Regions from separate parts of the Thiopseudomonas acetoxidans genome, predicted to be linked through region 3. Evidence: predicted binding sites of a transcription regulator. Region 3 holds the regulator's gene; each other region holds the start of a gene.
What was found. Region 3 encodes LexA, which represses DNA repair genes until DNA is damaged. Its sites were predicted from a motif close to CTGTNTNNNNANACAG; they were not measured.

Region 1: the regulator LexA is predicted to act here: its motif matches at 2,795-2,810, upstream of recA (recombinase RecA).
Region 2: the regulator LexA is predicted to act here: its motif matches at 2,174-2,189, upstream of recN (DNA repair protein RecN).

Annotation. Positions count from the first base shown of each region.
Region 1 is NZ_JAUCDY010000001.1:333,832-338,660, forward strand. It holds gene prmC (peptide chain release factor N(5)-glutamine methyltransferase) at 1-689, shown strand, start outside; gene QEZ41_RS01670 (HesA/MoeB/ThiF family protein) at 683-1,435, shown strand; gene murI (glutamate racemase) at 1,432-2,226, shown strand; gene QEZ41_RS01680 (CinA family protein) at 2,252-2,734, shown strand; gene recA (recombinase RecA) at 2,845-3,879, shown strand; gene recX (recombination regulator RecX) at 3,952-4,389, shown strand; gene QEZ41_RS01695 (sensor histidine kinase) at 4,561-4,829, shown strand, end outside.
Region 2 is NZ_JAUCDY010000008.1:45,398-50,226, forward strand. It holds gene sfsA (DNA/RNA nuclease SfsA) at 1-470, shown strand, start outside; gene recN (DNA repair protein RecN) at 475-2,148, opposite strand; gene grpE (nucleotide exchange factor GrpE) at 2,434-3,006, shown strand; gene dnaK (molecular chaperone DnaK) at 3,100-4,829, shown strand, end outside.
Region 3 is NZ_JAUCDY010000003.1:205,962-210,790, forward strand. It holds gene QEZ41_RS04195 (DUF2835 domain-containing protein) at 38-256, opposite strand; gene QEZ41_RS04200 (DUF6685 family protein) at 351-1,226, shown strand; gene lexA (transcriptional repressor LexA) at 1,320-1,937, shown strand; gene sulA (SOS-induced cell division inhibitor SulA) at 1,946-2,416, shown strand; gene gltX (glutamate--tRNA ligase) at 2,473-3,963, opposite strand; gene QEZ41_RS04220 (branched-chain amino acid ABC transporter substrate-binding protein) at 4,192-4,829, shown strand, end outside.

The DNA of each region.
Region 1 (4,829 bases), on a different contig from region 3:
AACAGCTGTTAGCGCGTCGCCATGCCGGTGAGCCCGTTGCCTATTTGCTTGGGCAGCAGGGTTTCTGGACGCTTGATTTGCAGGTCAGTCCGCATACATTAATTCCCCGACCAGAAACCGAATTACTGGTCGAAACCGCGCTGTCTTTAGCGCAAGACAAACTGCCGGTGCGTGTTTTGGATTTGGGTACGGGAACTGGAGCTATTGCTTTGGCGTTAGCTAGTGAGCGACCGCAATGGCAGGTAACCGGAGTGGATTGCGTTGAGCAAGCGGTGCAATTGGCACAGCACAATGGCTTAAGTTGCCAGCAACCACAGGTACGTTTCCTGCAAAGCGATTGGTTTTCTGCGCTGAGCGATGAGTATTTTGAGCTCATTATCAGCAACCCACCGTACATTTCCCTAGATGACCCGCATTTGCAGCAAGGTGATGTGCGCTTTGAACCCTCCAGTGCTTTGGTTTCGGGCACGGATGGTTTAGATGCTATTCGCCATATAGTGCGCCAAGCTGGACGTCACCTAGCTGAGCAAGGCTGGCTGCTGTTTGAACATGGTTATCAGCAAAGCACTGCGGTACGTGAATTGCTGGCGCAAGCGGGTTTTGTCAAAGTGCGCAGTGAGTGTGATTTATCAGGGCATGAGCGCGTGACCTTAGGGCAGTGGAGTAAGCGTGAGGCGATTGCATGCTAACCGATGCTGAGCTGTTGCGTTACAGTCGACAAATTTTGCTGGCAGATGTCGATATTGCCGGACAACTTAAGCTTAAACACAGCAAGGTGCTGATTGTTGGGCTGGGTGGGCTTGGCTCGCCCGTGGCTATGTATCTGGCAGCGGCGGGTGTTGGTGAGTTGCATTTGGCTGATTTTGATGTGGTCGACAGTACCAATTTGCAGCGCCAAGTCGTGCATACCACAGCCAGCGAAGGACAATTGAAAGTTGCTTCTGCCCAAGCGCGCCTACAAGCGCTTAATCCTTTTATTCAAGTACATACACACAGTGAGCGTTTAGCAGCAACGAATCTTGAGCAGCTGGTGCAAGGCATGCATGTGGTCTTGGACTGTACGGATAACTTTCGTATTCGCGATGAACTCAATGCCGCATGTTTTGCACAGCAAGTGGCTTGGGTGAGTGGCGCAGCGATTCGTTTATCCGGACAGTTGACAGCTTTTGATCCACGCTCGGCAGACAGTCCTTGTTACCGTTGCTTGTTTGCAGACACTGAAGAGGAAAATTTAGGCTGCAATGAGGCTGGTGTGCTGGGCCCGCTGGTGGGCGTGATTGGTAGCCTGCAAGCAGCAGAAGCCGTTAAGATGCTGGTTGGTTTTGGTCGCTCTTTAGTAGGGCGTTTATTACTGATTGATATCGCCGACAGCCGGTTTCGTGAGCTCAGGCTAAGCCGCGATCCAGACTGCTCTGTGTGTGGTAAACAGCGATGAATCCACAAGCACCTATTGGTGTGTTTGATTCTGGTTTGGGTGGCTTATCAGTATTGGCGGAAATTCGCCAAGTTCTGCCGCTGGAGCAACTAATTTATGTTGCCGACAGTGCCTATGTTCCTTATGGCGATAAAAGCACTGAAGAAATAATTGAGCGCAGCATAGTTATTAGTGAGTTTTTGTTGGATCAAGGCGTAAAAGCGCTGGTGGTGGCTTGTAATACTGCAACAGCAGCGGCTATTCATGTGTTGCGTGAACGTTGGCCAAATTTGATTTGTGTCGGTATGGAGCCGGCGGTGAAGCCAGCCGCACGCGTGTCAAAAACAGGAAAAGTGGGGGTGTTAGCCACCACGGGGACGCTTCGTAGCGCAAAATTTGCAGCTTTGTTAGATCAGTTTTCAGCGCAGGTAGAGGTACATACCCAGCCGTGCCCGGGGTTGGTTGAATTGATTGAGGCTGGCGAATTAAACGGCTCACTAACGCGCGAATTGCTGGCCAGTTACGTTGAGCCACTGCTGCAAGCGCAGTGCGATACGTTAATTTTGGGCTGTACGCATTATCCGTTTATCAAGCCCTTATTGCGTACTCTGTTGCCTGCACAGATTATGATTATTGATACAGGTGCTGCTGTCGCGCGGCGTTTACAGCAGCAGTTAACAACGCACGAGCTTTTAGCAAAAAGCAATGTACAGGCTGACCAGTTTTATACCAGCGGCAATATCGAAGCCATGCAGCAAGCCATGTCCGCGCTATGGCCGCACAAGGTACTGGTGACGCAGCTGTTACGCTAAACGCCGCTCAGAATAAGGTTTGCATATGTCTATTACCGTACTCGCAAAACAGCTGGGACAGTTGTTGCAGCAACAAAACAAACAAGTCACAACGGCAGAGTCCTGCACTGGCGGCGGCATTGCTGAAGCAATTACACGTATTGCGGGCAGTTCGGCTTGGTTTGAAGCCGGTTATATTACTTACTCAAATCAGCAAAAAACTAAAATGTTGCACGTGGCGCAAGAGCTGCTTGTGGCACATGGTGCAGTGAGCCTGCCGGTCGTAGAAGCTATGGCGCAAGGTGCTCAGCGCGAAAGTGGGGCTTATTGCGCGGTGGCGGTTAGCGGTATTGCTGGGCCGGGTGGAGGAAGTGTCGATAAGCCCGTGGGTATGGTGTGTTTTGCTTGGGTGGTTGGCACACAAACCTACTCTGAAACGCAAGTGTTTGCCGGCGATAGAGCAGCCGTTCGTCAGCAGGCAGTGCAAAAGGCATTGCTTGGTCTAATCTCGTTAATAGCAAATAAATAAAAGCACGCTGCAGTTATTCCGATAACGGTTGTTGCTATTCAGAAAAAAACATGGATAATACTGGTTAACTATACAGTGTTTTGTGATTCATAACGTATTGAGGTCTAAAGATGGATGAGAATAAAAAGCGCGCCTTAGCAGCGGCACTGGGTCAGATTGAACGTCAATTTGGTAAGGGTGCGGTAATGCGTATGGGCGATCATGAGCGCCAAGCTATTCCGGCGATTTCAACCGGCTCTTTAGGTCTTGATATTGCGTTGGGTATAGGTGGGTTGCCAAAGGGTCGTATTGTTGAAATTTACGGCCCTGAGTCGTCAGGTAAAACTACATTAACTCTGTCAGTTATTGCTGAAGCACAAAAGCAAGGTGCAACCTGTGCCTTTGTTGATGCTGAGCACGCGCTGGATCCGGAATATGCTAGCAAGTTAGGTGTTAACGTTGATGATTTACTCGTGTCTCAGCCGGATACCGGTGAGCAAGCGTTGGAAATTTGCGATATGTTAGTGCGCTCTAATGCGGTGGATGTGATCGTGGTTGACTCCGTGGCGGCACTAGTTCCCAAGGCAGAAATTGAAGGCGAAATGGGTGATGTACACGTGGGTTTACAGGCACGCTTAATGAGTCAAGCGCTGCGTAAAATCACCGGTAATATCAAAAATGCTAACTGCTTGGTGATTTTTATTAACCAGATTCGCATGAAAATTGGCGTAATGTTCGGTAGCCCAGAAACCACTACAGGTGGTAATGCGCTTAAATTCTACTCTTCAGTACGTCTGGATATTCGCCGTACGGGTGCAATAAAAGAAGGTGATGAAATTACCGGTAGCGAGACGCGCGTTAAGGTGGTGAAAAACAAAGTGGCGCCACCGTTTCGTCAGGCTGAATTCCAGATTCTCTATGGTCGTGGAATTTACAAAACGGGTGAAATTATTGACCTGGGCGTGCAGCTAGGATTGTTAGAAAAAGCGGGCGCTTGGTACAGTCATCAGGGCACTAAAATTGGTCAGGGTAAAGCGAACTCTGCGCGCTACTTGGACGAAAATCCTGAGTTGCTTAACAGTCTGGATAAGCAAATTCGCGATCAATTATTGACTGTGGTTAAGCCTGCTGACAAAGAAACTAAAAAGGATGTGGTTGAGGAATAATCGCTCCTCAATTAATTCATGAACAATTAAGGTGGTGTTGCTCGTCAGCACCACCTTTTTTATGGGTGAAAAATGCTTGATACTCCAACAGAAATTCGTCGAAAAGCCATGGATCTACTTGCTAGGCGCGAGCATGGCGTGCAAGAGCTGTCACGTAAATTATTGCAGCGCGGCGCTGAACAAGAATTGATCGATATTGAACTGCAAAAACTTGTCGAAGAAGGGTTATTGTCTGAGCAGCGGTATTTAGAAAGCTATATTCGCAGTCGCGCTAACTCGGGTCGTGGTCCGGTGCGTATTCGCGAAGAGTTATCACAGCGCGGGTTGGCGCGTGACGACATTGAACAAGCCTTAGCGCAAGCAGATATTGACTGGCAAGAACAATTGCTTGAGCTGTGGCAAAGACGTTTTGGTGAACAACCAGCCGATCAAAAAGCCTATGCCAAACAAGTGCGCTTTTTGTTGTATCGCGGCTATGCAATGGATTGGGTGCAGAAGCTATTTAAATAACCAAAACACCGCAACACACAGACCGTCACCCAGAAGCTGGCCTCCAACAGGGTGCTTGTTGGGGGCGCAACTTTTGCGCGAATAAGGTATTGGATAATTTGCCCGTGCAACTGTACTCTGCTACCACTTCAAATTGACTTTCGACTGTTGTTAAATTTCCTGTGGTGAAAGATGAAAGTGTTGCAACCCCGCTGGCGTTTATTATTCGTATTTTTATTGATTTTTGTGGCTTTGCTCTGGCCTTTTCATTCGTTGGTGCAGGGCTACTATTTAGCTGAACTCAAACGTAAAAATAACCAGACGCTCGACTTAATCAGTGCCAACCTGGTAAGCACCTTACAACGTTACGAGGTGTTGCCACAGGTTTTAGGGCGTTTACCCGATGTGCAGCAAGCTTTGTTAAATCCAGAACCAGAACAACTGCATACAGCCAATGAACT
Region 2 (4,829 bases), on a different contig from region 3:
ATCGCGCTAATGCGTTGATTGAAGAGGCATTGCAGGTTGGCATTATCAAAGAGTTGGCCGGTTTTGAGCGGTTGCGCCGTGAAGTACGTTACGGTGAAGAAAATAGCCGTGCAGATTTTTGCCTTGAATTTGGCGCGCAGCAGGTGTTTGTTGAAGTCAAAAGCGTCACCCTGGGTTTTGCTGATAGCAGTGTAGCTGCCTTTCCTGATGCGGTAACCACGCGTGGCACTAGGCATTTGCGCGAACTCACGCAGCTCGCCTTAGCAGGTCAGCGGGCGGTGTTGCTCTATTGCGTTAATTTAACCGGAATTACCGCCGTGCGTGCTGCCAAGGAAATAGACCCAGATTACGCTGCTGCGCTCGTTACAGCGCAGCGGGCCGGAGTGGAGGTTTTGGCGTATGGGGTGGATATTGAACCTGCAAGACACTGCATTAGTGTGCGGCATCCCTTAGCATTTTGTACCGGTTAGTCGTTCAGTTGACTGCACCGCTAAGCATTTGCTTGGCATGGGCTAGAGATTCATCGGTAAGGTCGATACCGCCCAGCATGCGAGCGATTTCTTCGACACGCTCAGCATCAGATAACTCTTTAATGGCGGTGCTGGTAGCGTTTTTGCCGCGTTCTTTGTAGACGTACAGATGCTGATGCGCCTGCGCTGCAACTTGCGGAAGGTGGGTGACGGTTATCACCTGCCCCTCACCACCAAGCTGGCGCAAAAGTTGGCCCACTATCTCTGCAGTAGGGCCGCCAATACCCACATCAACCTCGTCAAAAACCAGTGTAGGTACTCGGGACGTTTGTGCAGTAATCACCTGAATCGCCAAGCTAATGCGTGACAATTCGCCGCCAGAAGCCACTTTGGCTAGGCTTTTTAAAGGTTGGCCGGGGTTGGCGCTGACTAAAAATTCAATATTTTCTGCGCCCTGCACGTTGGGTTTGTTATCAGCATGCGGCTGTAATTCAATATTAAAACGTCCGCCGGGCATACCTAAATCTTGCATGCGTGCGCTAACGGCTTGGCTTAGTTGTTTGGCTGCTGTGGTTCTGGCTTTGGATAGCTGAGCCGCGGATTTTTGATATGCCTTTTCGCAGCGGGCAATGTTCCCAACCAGTGTTTCCAGTTTGCAGTCATCGCCTTGGAGTGTTTCCAGCTCGTGCAGCAATTGTTGCTGCAAATGATTAAGTTCTTCTGGCTGGACTTTATGTTTGCGTGCCAAGGTATAGATGCTATCTAGACGTTCCTCAACCCAACGCTGACGTTCTGGATCACAGTCAAAACTATCAAGGAAGCGGTTAAGTTCACCGACGGCTTCTTCGATTTGGATTTGGGCGCTGGTTAGCAGTTCATCACACAGCTGTAAGGCGGCTGGCGGCTGTTGAAAGGCACGGCTGCGCGTAAGGCTGCTGTTAAGTGCGCTTAATACAGTGCTGTCTTCATTGTCACTGCAGATGTTAATAATAAAACGGCAGTGCTCAATTAGCTGTGCCGATTGCGCTAGGATGTGCTGTTCTTGCTCCAACTGACTAAGCTCGGTGTCACCTAGGGACAGGGCTTCCAGTTCTTCTAGCTGATAACTGAGTAATTGAATGCGAGCTTGTTGCTCGTCGCTGTTTTGGCTCAGGCGCGCCAAGGTGTTGCTTTGTTCGCGCCATTGTTGTGCGAGTTGGCTGACTTCTGCTGCCAGGGGCTTGAGTCCGGCAAACTCATCCAGCAGGCGTCTGTGCGTGTCAGTTTTTAACAGCGACTGGTGTTCGTGTTGGCTATGCACATCAATTAACATAGCGCCCAGCTCTTTGAGATCGGTTTGCGTGCAGGGCGTGCCGTTAATGTAAGCGCGCGAGCGACCTTCTTGAGTAATAATGCGCCGCAACAAACATTGCCCGTCATTATCCAAATCACGTGCACTAAGCCAGCGTTGTGCTTCGGGTATTTGGCTGATGTCAAAGCTGCTAAGGATATCCGCTTTATCGCTGTTGGGTCGCACGGCACCGCTGTCAGCTCGGGCGCCCAACGTGAGGCTAAGTGCGTCGAGCATAATGGATTTGCCCGCACCGGTTTCACCGGTAATCGCACTCATGCCTTGTTTTAATTCAAGGTCAAGATGTTCGACAATAGCGTAATTGTGCACAGATAATTGTATAAGCATGTTGCGCTCACTTATTGCAAGATGACTGTTTATTTATACAGTGTTTGTTTTTGTCGATCAAGAGCATGCTAGATTTTTATTTGCAGTTTGGCGGTCTTGTTTCAGGCTTGATGTGGCTGGATTACAAAGATCTAACAGGGTCAATGTTCATGGTATGGCTATCAATACGCGTTAAATAAGCAAAAAGATCGTGTTAGCACTTGAAGCGTGGACGTGTTGCCCCCATATAAGCTGACATTAATTCTTTAAGCATTTTATTTTTGTAAAACATGAAAGGAGACTGGTATGTCCGATGAGCAGAATCCAGCGCAAGAGCCAGAGTTAGCGGAGCAAGACACTGAACAGGCACAGCCTGAGATAGATGTTAATGCGCGCATTGAAGAACTAGAGGCTCAGTTGGCAGAGGCAAAAGAACAAGTGATACGCGCTGCGGCAGAAGTTCAAAATACCCGTCGCCGCGCCGAGCAGGATGTGCAAAAAGCGCATAAGTTTGCTCTAGAAAAATTTGCCGGTGATTTGCTTGCAGTGGTGGATAGTTTAGAGCGCGGCCTTGAAGTGGCGGACGCTACTAATGAGACGCTACGGCCCATGCGTGAAGGTATGCAGCTGACTTTCAAGCAGCTGCTCGATACCTTGAGACGTTACAATGTTGAGCGTATCGATCCTCATGGTCAGCCGTTCAATCCTGAACTACACCAAGCCATGAGTATTCAAGAAAGCACCCAGGCTGAGCCGGATAGCGTGCTTAAGGTATTCCAGTGTGGTTATTCGATTCATGATCGCTTGTTGCGTCCTGCCATGGTCGTGGTTAGCAAAGCGCCTGCAGAGCCGCCAGTGAAAATTGACGAGCAGGCTTGAAATTAAAATCTATAGCCCCATTAAACATACAAGAATTTAAGTTAAGGCCTGAACAGACTAACGCTGAAAGGGCCGTATTATCGGAGTCGCAAGATGAGCAAAATAATTGGTATTGACTTAGGAACCACTAACTCGTGCGTTTCAGTCCTCGAAAACGGTGTTGCAAAGATTATTGAGAACGCCGAGGGTGGCCGTACCACCCCATCCATTATCGCCTACACCAACGATGGCGAGATTTTGGTGGGTCAATCTGCTAAGCGTCAAGCCGTGACCAACCCACAGAACACTCTGTATGCGGTGAAACGTCTGATCGGTCGTCGTTATGATGAAGAAGTGGTGCAGAAAGACATTAAAATGGTGCCTTACACTATCGTTAAAGCTGACAATGGCGATGCGTGGATCGATGTAAAAGGCGAGAAAATGGCGCCCCCGCAAGTTTCTGCGGAAGTGCTTAAGAAAATGAAAAAAACCGCTGAGGATTACCTTGGCGAAACCGTTACTGAAGCCGTGGTAACCGTACCAGCGTATTTTAACGACAGCCAGCGGCAAGCCACAAAAGATGCGGGCCGTATTGCGGGGCTGGATGTTAAGCGGATTATTAACGAACCGACTGCTGCCGCGTTGGCGTACGGTATGGATAAAGCCAAAGGCGACCGCACCATCATCGTTTATGACCTGGGTGGTGGTACCTTTGACGTGTCGGTGATTGAAATCGCTGAAATCGATGGTGAACATCAGTTTGAAGTGTTGGCCACCAACGGTGACACCTTCTTAGGTGGTGAAGATTTCGATATTCGCATGATCGACTACTTGGTTGATGAGTTTAAGAAAGAAAGCGGTATGGACCTTAAAGGTGACCCGCTGGCGATGCAGCGTCTAAAAGAAGCTGCTGAAAAAGCCAAAATTGAACTGTCATCGGCGCAGCAGACTGATGTGAACCTGCCCTATATTACTGCAGATGCCAGTGGTCCTAAGCACCTGACGGTAAAAGTAACACGCGCTAAATTAGAGTCCTTAGTTGAGGACTTGGTTAAGCGCACGCTTGAGCCTTGCCGCATTGCCTTACAGGATGCAGGCTTGGATGCTAAGGCTATCAACGACGTAATTTTGGTGGGTGGTCAAACCCGTATGCCTTTAGTGCAGAAAACCGTTGCTGATTTTTTCGGCACCGAAGCGCGTAAAGACGTGAACCCAGATGAAGCAGTCGCCATGGGTGCTGCGATTCAGGGCGCGGTACTGGCCGGTGATGTAAAAGACGTATTGTTGCTAGACGTGACCCCGCTAACCCTAGGTATTGAAACCATGGGCGGCGTAATGACCGCGTTGATTGAGAAAAACACCACGATTCCAACCAAGAAATCTCAGGTGTTCTCAACCGCAGACGACAACCAAAGCGCAGTGACCATTCACGTGCTGCAGGGTGAGCGTAAGCAAGCAGTACAAAACAAGTCGCTCGGTAAGTTTGATTTGACAGATATTCCACCTGCGCCGCGTGGCATGCCGCAGATTGAAGTGACCTTCGACATTGATGCTAACGGTATTTTGAACGTATCAGCAGTGGACAAGGCGACCGGTAAGAAGCAGTCTATTGTTATTAAAGCTAACTCCGGCTTGAGTGAAGAAGAAATCGAGCAAATGGTGCGTGATGCTGAGGTTAACGCTGAGGAAGATCGTAAGTTCGAAGAGCTGGTAACGGCGCGCAACCAAGGCGATCAGCTGGTGCACGGTACTAAGAAAATGCTCACCGAAGCTGCTGACAAAATGACGGCTGATGAAAAAACAGCCATTGAAGCAGCCTTGGCAGACTTAGAAGAAGCCGTCAA
Region 3 (4,829 bases):
GAATGATGGGCAAACAAAGCAGCATTATAACTATATGCTACTCTGGTAACAGCGAAATAAGTTTCCCGTCCTTATCGAAGGTCATAACAAAGCTACCATGAACACCCTCATGGGTAAGGTAAGGCTGTAAATGTTTTGCAGGAAGGCTTACGCTACGCCCTTCCCTACTGCGAATAAATACGCGATTAGCGGTTCCTTGATAAACTCGCAGAAATTCATCAGCGGATAGAGAAACATCTAAATGCAAGCGAAACATGGCCGACTTCCACTCAAAAATCAACAATCACTCTTGAACTAATTATAAATAGGACTTATAAACGTTGCTGCTATTTGCATAAGGTTTTACAGGCATGAATCAACCAACAAGCAATTCAATTTTATCGCGCATTGGTGCTACCTTGACAAGGCGCTCTGCGCAACAAAACCGCCTGTTTACCGTTAAACAAGTTGCCAGCAGCGTGCAGCTTGCTTTTCCAACACTAAAGCTGCCAGAGCTCAGTATACATTGGAAACAGAATCTAAACTTACAACATCTAGTGAACCTGCCGCGCAACGCCCTTTCTGGGCCTGTGCAAGAAGACAAAGCCGCTGCACATGCCTTTCTTAAAAACATCGTCTCTACTGAAGAGTACACGCTTAGCCTGTTTGATCTGCGTGACATCTACGGCATCAACCTTAGTTTGCCGCAAGCTCAGCAATACCAAAGCCTAGAAGATATTTCCGGTAGTGAGCTGTGTCGAGATATTCGCATTATTAGCATGCGCGATTTCGACAAAGTCTTAAACAGGGCCATTCCTGAGTTTAAGCAAAAAAAAGCGATACAACTGCTTTCTGCCTCATGGCTTGGTTTGAATTATTTTTGGGCACCCGAACAACGCTCGCTTGAACTGACCTGCGCTATTGTCTATGCCCGTCGCCGCGAGTTACCACTGAACAAGCCCGTGCTCGTTAATCGAATTGTATTAAACAAATCAGAATTGGCTGTATTACAGCAACACTACCATGTGCTTGCCATGCCAGAAAACGCTTGGGACGAAAACTCTTTCATGCAATATCTGATCAACTACCGTGTGCCTTACGCCCGCCTACCCTTATTGCGCGGCTCACACCCTATCGAAGTTTTGCTCTTACCGCGCCACGAAACAGGCTCCGACACCCTGGGTTTAGGTTTACGAAAAGCAGGCGCACAGGACGCCACAGAGTTTCTGTTAACCCTCACCAACTAGCCTGCCCTGCTACATCTTTGCAAATATAAACTTGTCAGCGGCTAACTACTGTATATAATGCCAGTTACTGTGTTAATAAACAGGTATCTTGTTATGGTAAAGCTTACTAAGCGTCAGGCTGAAATTTTAGAGTTTCTCAAAGCATGGATTAGCGAACACGGCTATCCACCTACTCGTATTGAAATGGCACAACAGCTTGGCTTTCGCTCGCCTAATGCTGCTGAAGATCACCTTAAAGCTCTAGCACGCAAAGGTGTTATCGAAATGATTTCTGGCGCCTCACGCGGTTTGCGCATTATGGACTTTGAGCCAGAGCAGCTCCCTTTAGCTGAAAATGAACTACCCATTATTGGCCGAGTTGCCGCTGGCGCTCCTATTCTGGCTGAACAACACATAGAAAATACCTGCCAGATCGATCCGGGCTTCTTCCATCCCAAAGCCGATTATTTGCTACAAGTACGTGGCATGAGCATGAAGGATATTGGAATTCTGGACGGCGATTTGCTTGCTGTACACAGCACACAGGTTGCTCATAACGGACAGGTTGTAGTGGCACGTCTTAATGATGAAGTAACAGTCAAACGTTATAAACGCGAAGGGAATATTGTCTGGCTCATTGCTGAAAACGAGGAATACGAGCCTATCAAGGTTGATTTACGCCAACAAGAGTTGGTTATCGAAGGGTTGAGTGTTGGCGTTCTTCGCCGCTAATGGAGTCAATGATGTCTATTTATTATGCGCAACGTACTCAACTTACACTTTTTGATCAGCAAGCGGCCAAACCGCTGCCGCTGCTTGAACAGCCCCACACCCCTACTGCTATTAACTCTGAGTTTTGCAGTGAGTTGGCGCTTTCTGGGCAGCCACGTCAGTGCTTGGCCTTATTAGGCCCGATGCTTAAAGCGTTAAGCGAGCAACAAGAGCAGCGTTGGCTAACGTTAGTCTCACCGCCCGTTGAGTTAACTCGGCAATGGCTTAAGGGGACGGGATTAAACACTGAGCGCACGCTCATTATTTACCCTAAGGGATTGCAAAGCAGCCAAGAACTGGTCTGCCAAGTACTGGGTTTGGGACGCAGTCATACGGTAGTTAGCTGGTTAAATCTTGTCGCTCCCGCTGCCCGGCAACGTTTGGCAGAAGCTGCCCAGCAAGGTAACGCCCAGAGCATCAATATTGCGCAAAGCTGGTAAACACAGTGTCCAGCAATGCGGGTGAAGTGCCCGCATTGCGCAACAATCGAGTTCAACTAGTCGCGCTCAATACTGTTAAAAGCTTTTTCCCACTCTTTCGTTTCTTTTTTAGACACCCCACCCAGCACTTCCAACGCTTGGCGTAAGCGGTAACGCGTAAGGTCGGGCCCCAAAATCACCATTGCATCCAGTACCGAGACCGAGCTGGCTTGCCCAGTAATGGCAACAAACATCAGCGGCATAATATCGCGCAGTTTGAGCTCTAAAGCTGCACCAGCTTGATTAATGCAGTCGGTAATCGCTTCTTTATTCCACTGGCGCAAGGCTTCAAGCTCCCACAAGACAAACTGCAAGGTTTTACGCACCTGCTGCTCATCCAGTTTTTTATGAGCTAATTGCTCGGGCGTGATTTGTACTGTGCCGGAAAAGAAAAAACTCGCCAAAGGTGCGATTTGGCTAAAGTTCTCTACACGTCCTTGCACATGCGGAGCAATCTGCATCAAATAATCAGGATTAAACGCCCACTTCTGCACGCGTTGAGCAAACTCTGTTACCGGCAGTTCACGCAACCATTGACCGTTAAGCCAGGATAATTTTTCAATATCAAAAATCGGACCGCCCAACGATACACGCTGAATATCAAAATGCTCAATCATCTCCGTAAGTGAGAACTTCTCGCGCTCATCTGGCATCGACCAGCCCATACGGCCCAGATAGTTCAGCATCGCTTCTGGCAAATAACCCATACGCTCGTAATAAGTAATGGAGGTTGGATTTTTACGTTTGGATAGCTTGCTCTTGTCTGGGTTACGCAGCAACGGCATATAACACAACTCGGGCTGTTCCCAACCAAAATCTTCATACAGCTTGATAAGTTTTGGTGCCGATGACAACCACTCTTCACCACGCAGCACGTGGGTTATGCCCATCAAATGGTCGTCCACTACGTTAGCTAGGAAATAGGTTGGTAAGCCATCAGCCTTCATCAATACCTGCATATCCATGCGGTCCCAACCAATTTCCACATCACCACGCAACATGTCTTTAACAACGCAAACACCCTCAGTAGGAACCCGCATGCGAATGACATACGATTCACCGGCAGCGACACGTTGCTGGGCTTGGCCAGCCTCAAGATGGGAGCAATGGCCATCATAAGCAGGTGTTTGCTTATTAGCCATTTGCTCTGCACGCACAGCATCTAGACGTTCAGACGAGCAAAAACAATGGAAAGCATGACCTTTCTCAACCAGCTCATTGGCGTATTTTTGGTAAATTTCACTGCGCTCCGATTGGCGGTAAGGACCATGTGGGCCGCCTACGTCGGGACCCTCATCCCACTCAATGCCCAGCCAGCGCAATGCTTCATAAATTTGTTGTTCGGACTCTTTGCTTGAGCGCACTTGGTCGGTATCTTCGATACGCAAAACGAACTGACCGCCATGCTGGCGAGCAAAACACATATTGAACAGTGCGATATAGGCTGTGCCTACATGGGGGTCGCCTGTTGGCGAGGGAGCAACACGGGTACGAACAACTTTAGTCATTAGGTTTCTCAGTAAAAAATATTTAAAAACAGGTTAGTATCTTAGCAAATCTAATTGACCGCCCACCACCTGCACGCAGCCAATTGCATAGTAACTCAATTTTTTTGTTGTTTGCGTAAAGGTTCCACTCTGTACGGAAGTCTATTAAACTGATTCGCGATTCAAGCAGCCTTATGTGTTTTGCCAAGGCTGCAAACAATAAAAACGACTATAAAAAAGGTACCTTATATGAGCAAATCTACTCGCACTATTAGTAAACTTTTTGCTGCCATGGCTCTGGCGGGAGCTGCAACCTACAGCATGGCTGCAGAACCCATCAAAATAGCCTTGGCGGGTCCTGTTACCGGCCCAGTTGCACAATACGGCGACATGCAAGCCATTGGTGCCAAGATGGCCATTGAGCAAATTAATAAGGCTGGTGGCATTAACGGCAGCATGCTTGAGTCAGTTACCTACGATGACGCTTGTGACCCTAAGCAGGCTGTGGCAGTAGCTAACAAGATTGTTAATGATGGTATTCGCTTTGTAGTCGGTCACCTCTGCTCGGGTTCCACTCAGCCCGCGGCAGAAATCTATGAAGAAGAAGGCATTTTAATGGTAACGGCCGCTTCGACTACGCCCGAGATTACTCAGAAAGGCTACACACTTATTTTCCGCACCATCGGTCTAGACAACATGCAAGGTCCTACCGCGGGCAAATATGTGGTTGAGCAGCTTAAGCCAAAGCGCGCTGCTGTTTTGCATGACAAGCAACAGTACGGTGAAGGTATCGCTACCGCTGTTAAACACGCGCTAGACGAAGCTGGCATTCCTGTTGCCCTGTTTGAAGGGGTGACCGCGGGTGACAAAGACTTCTCAGCACTGAT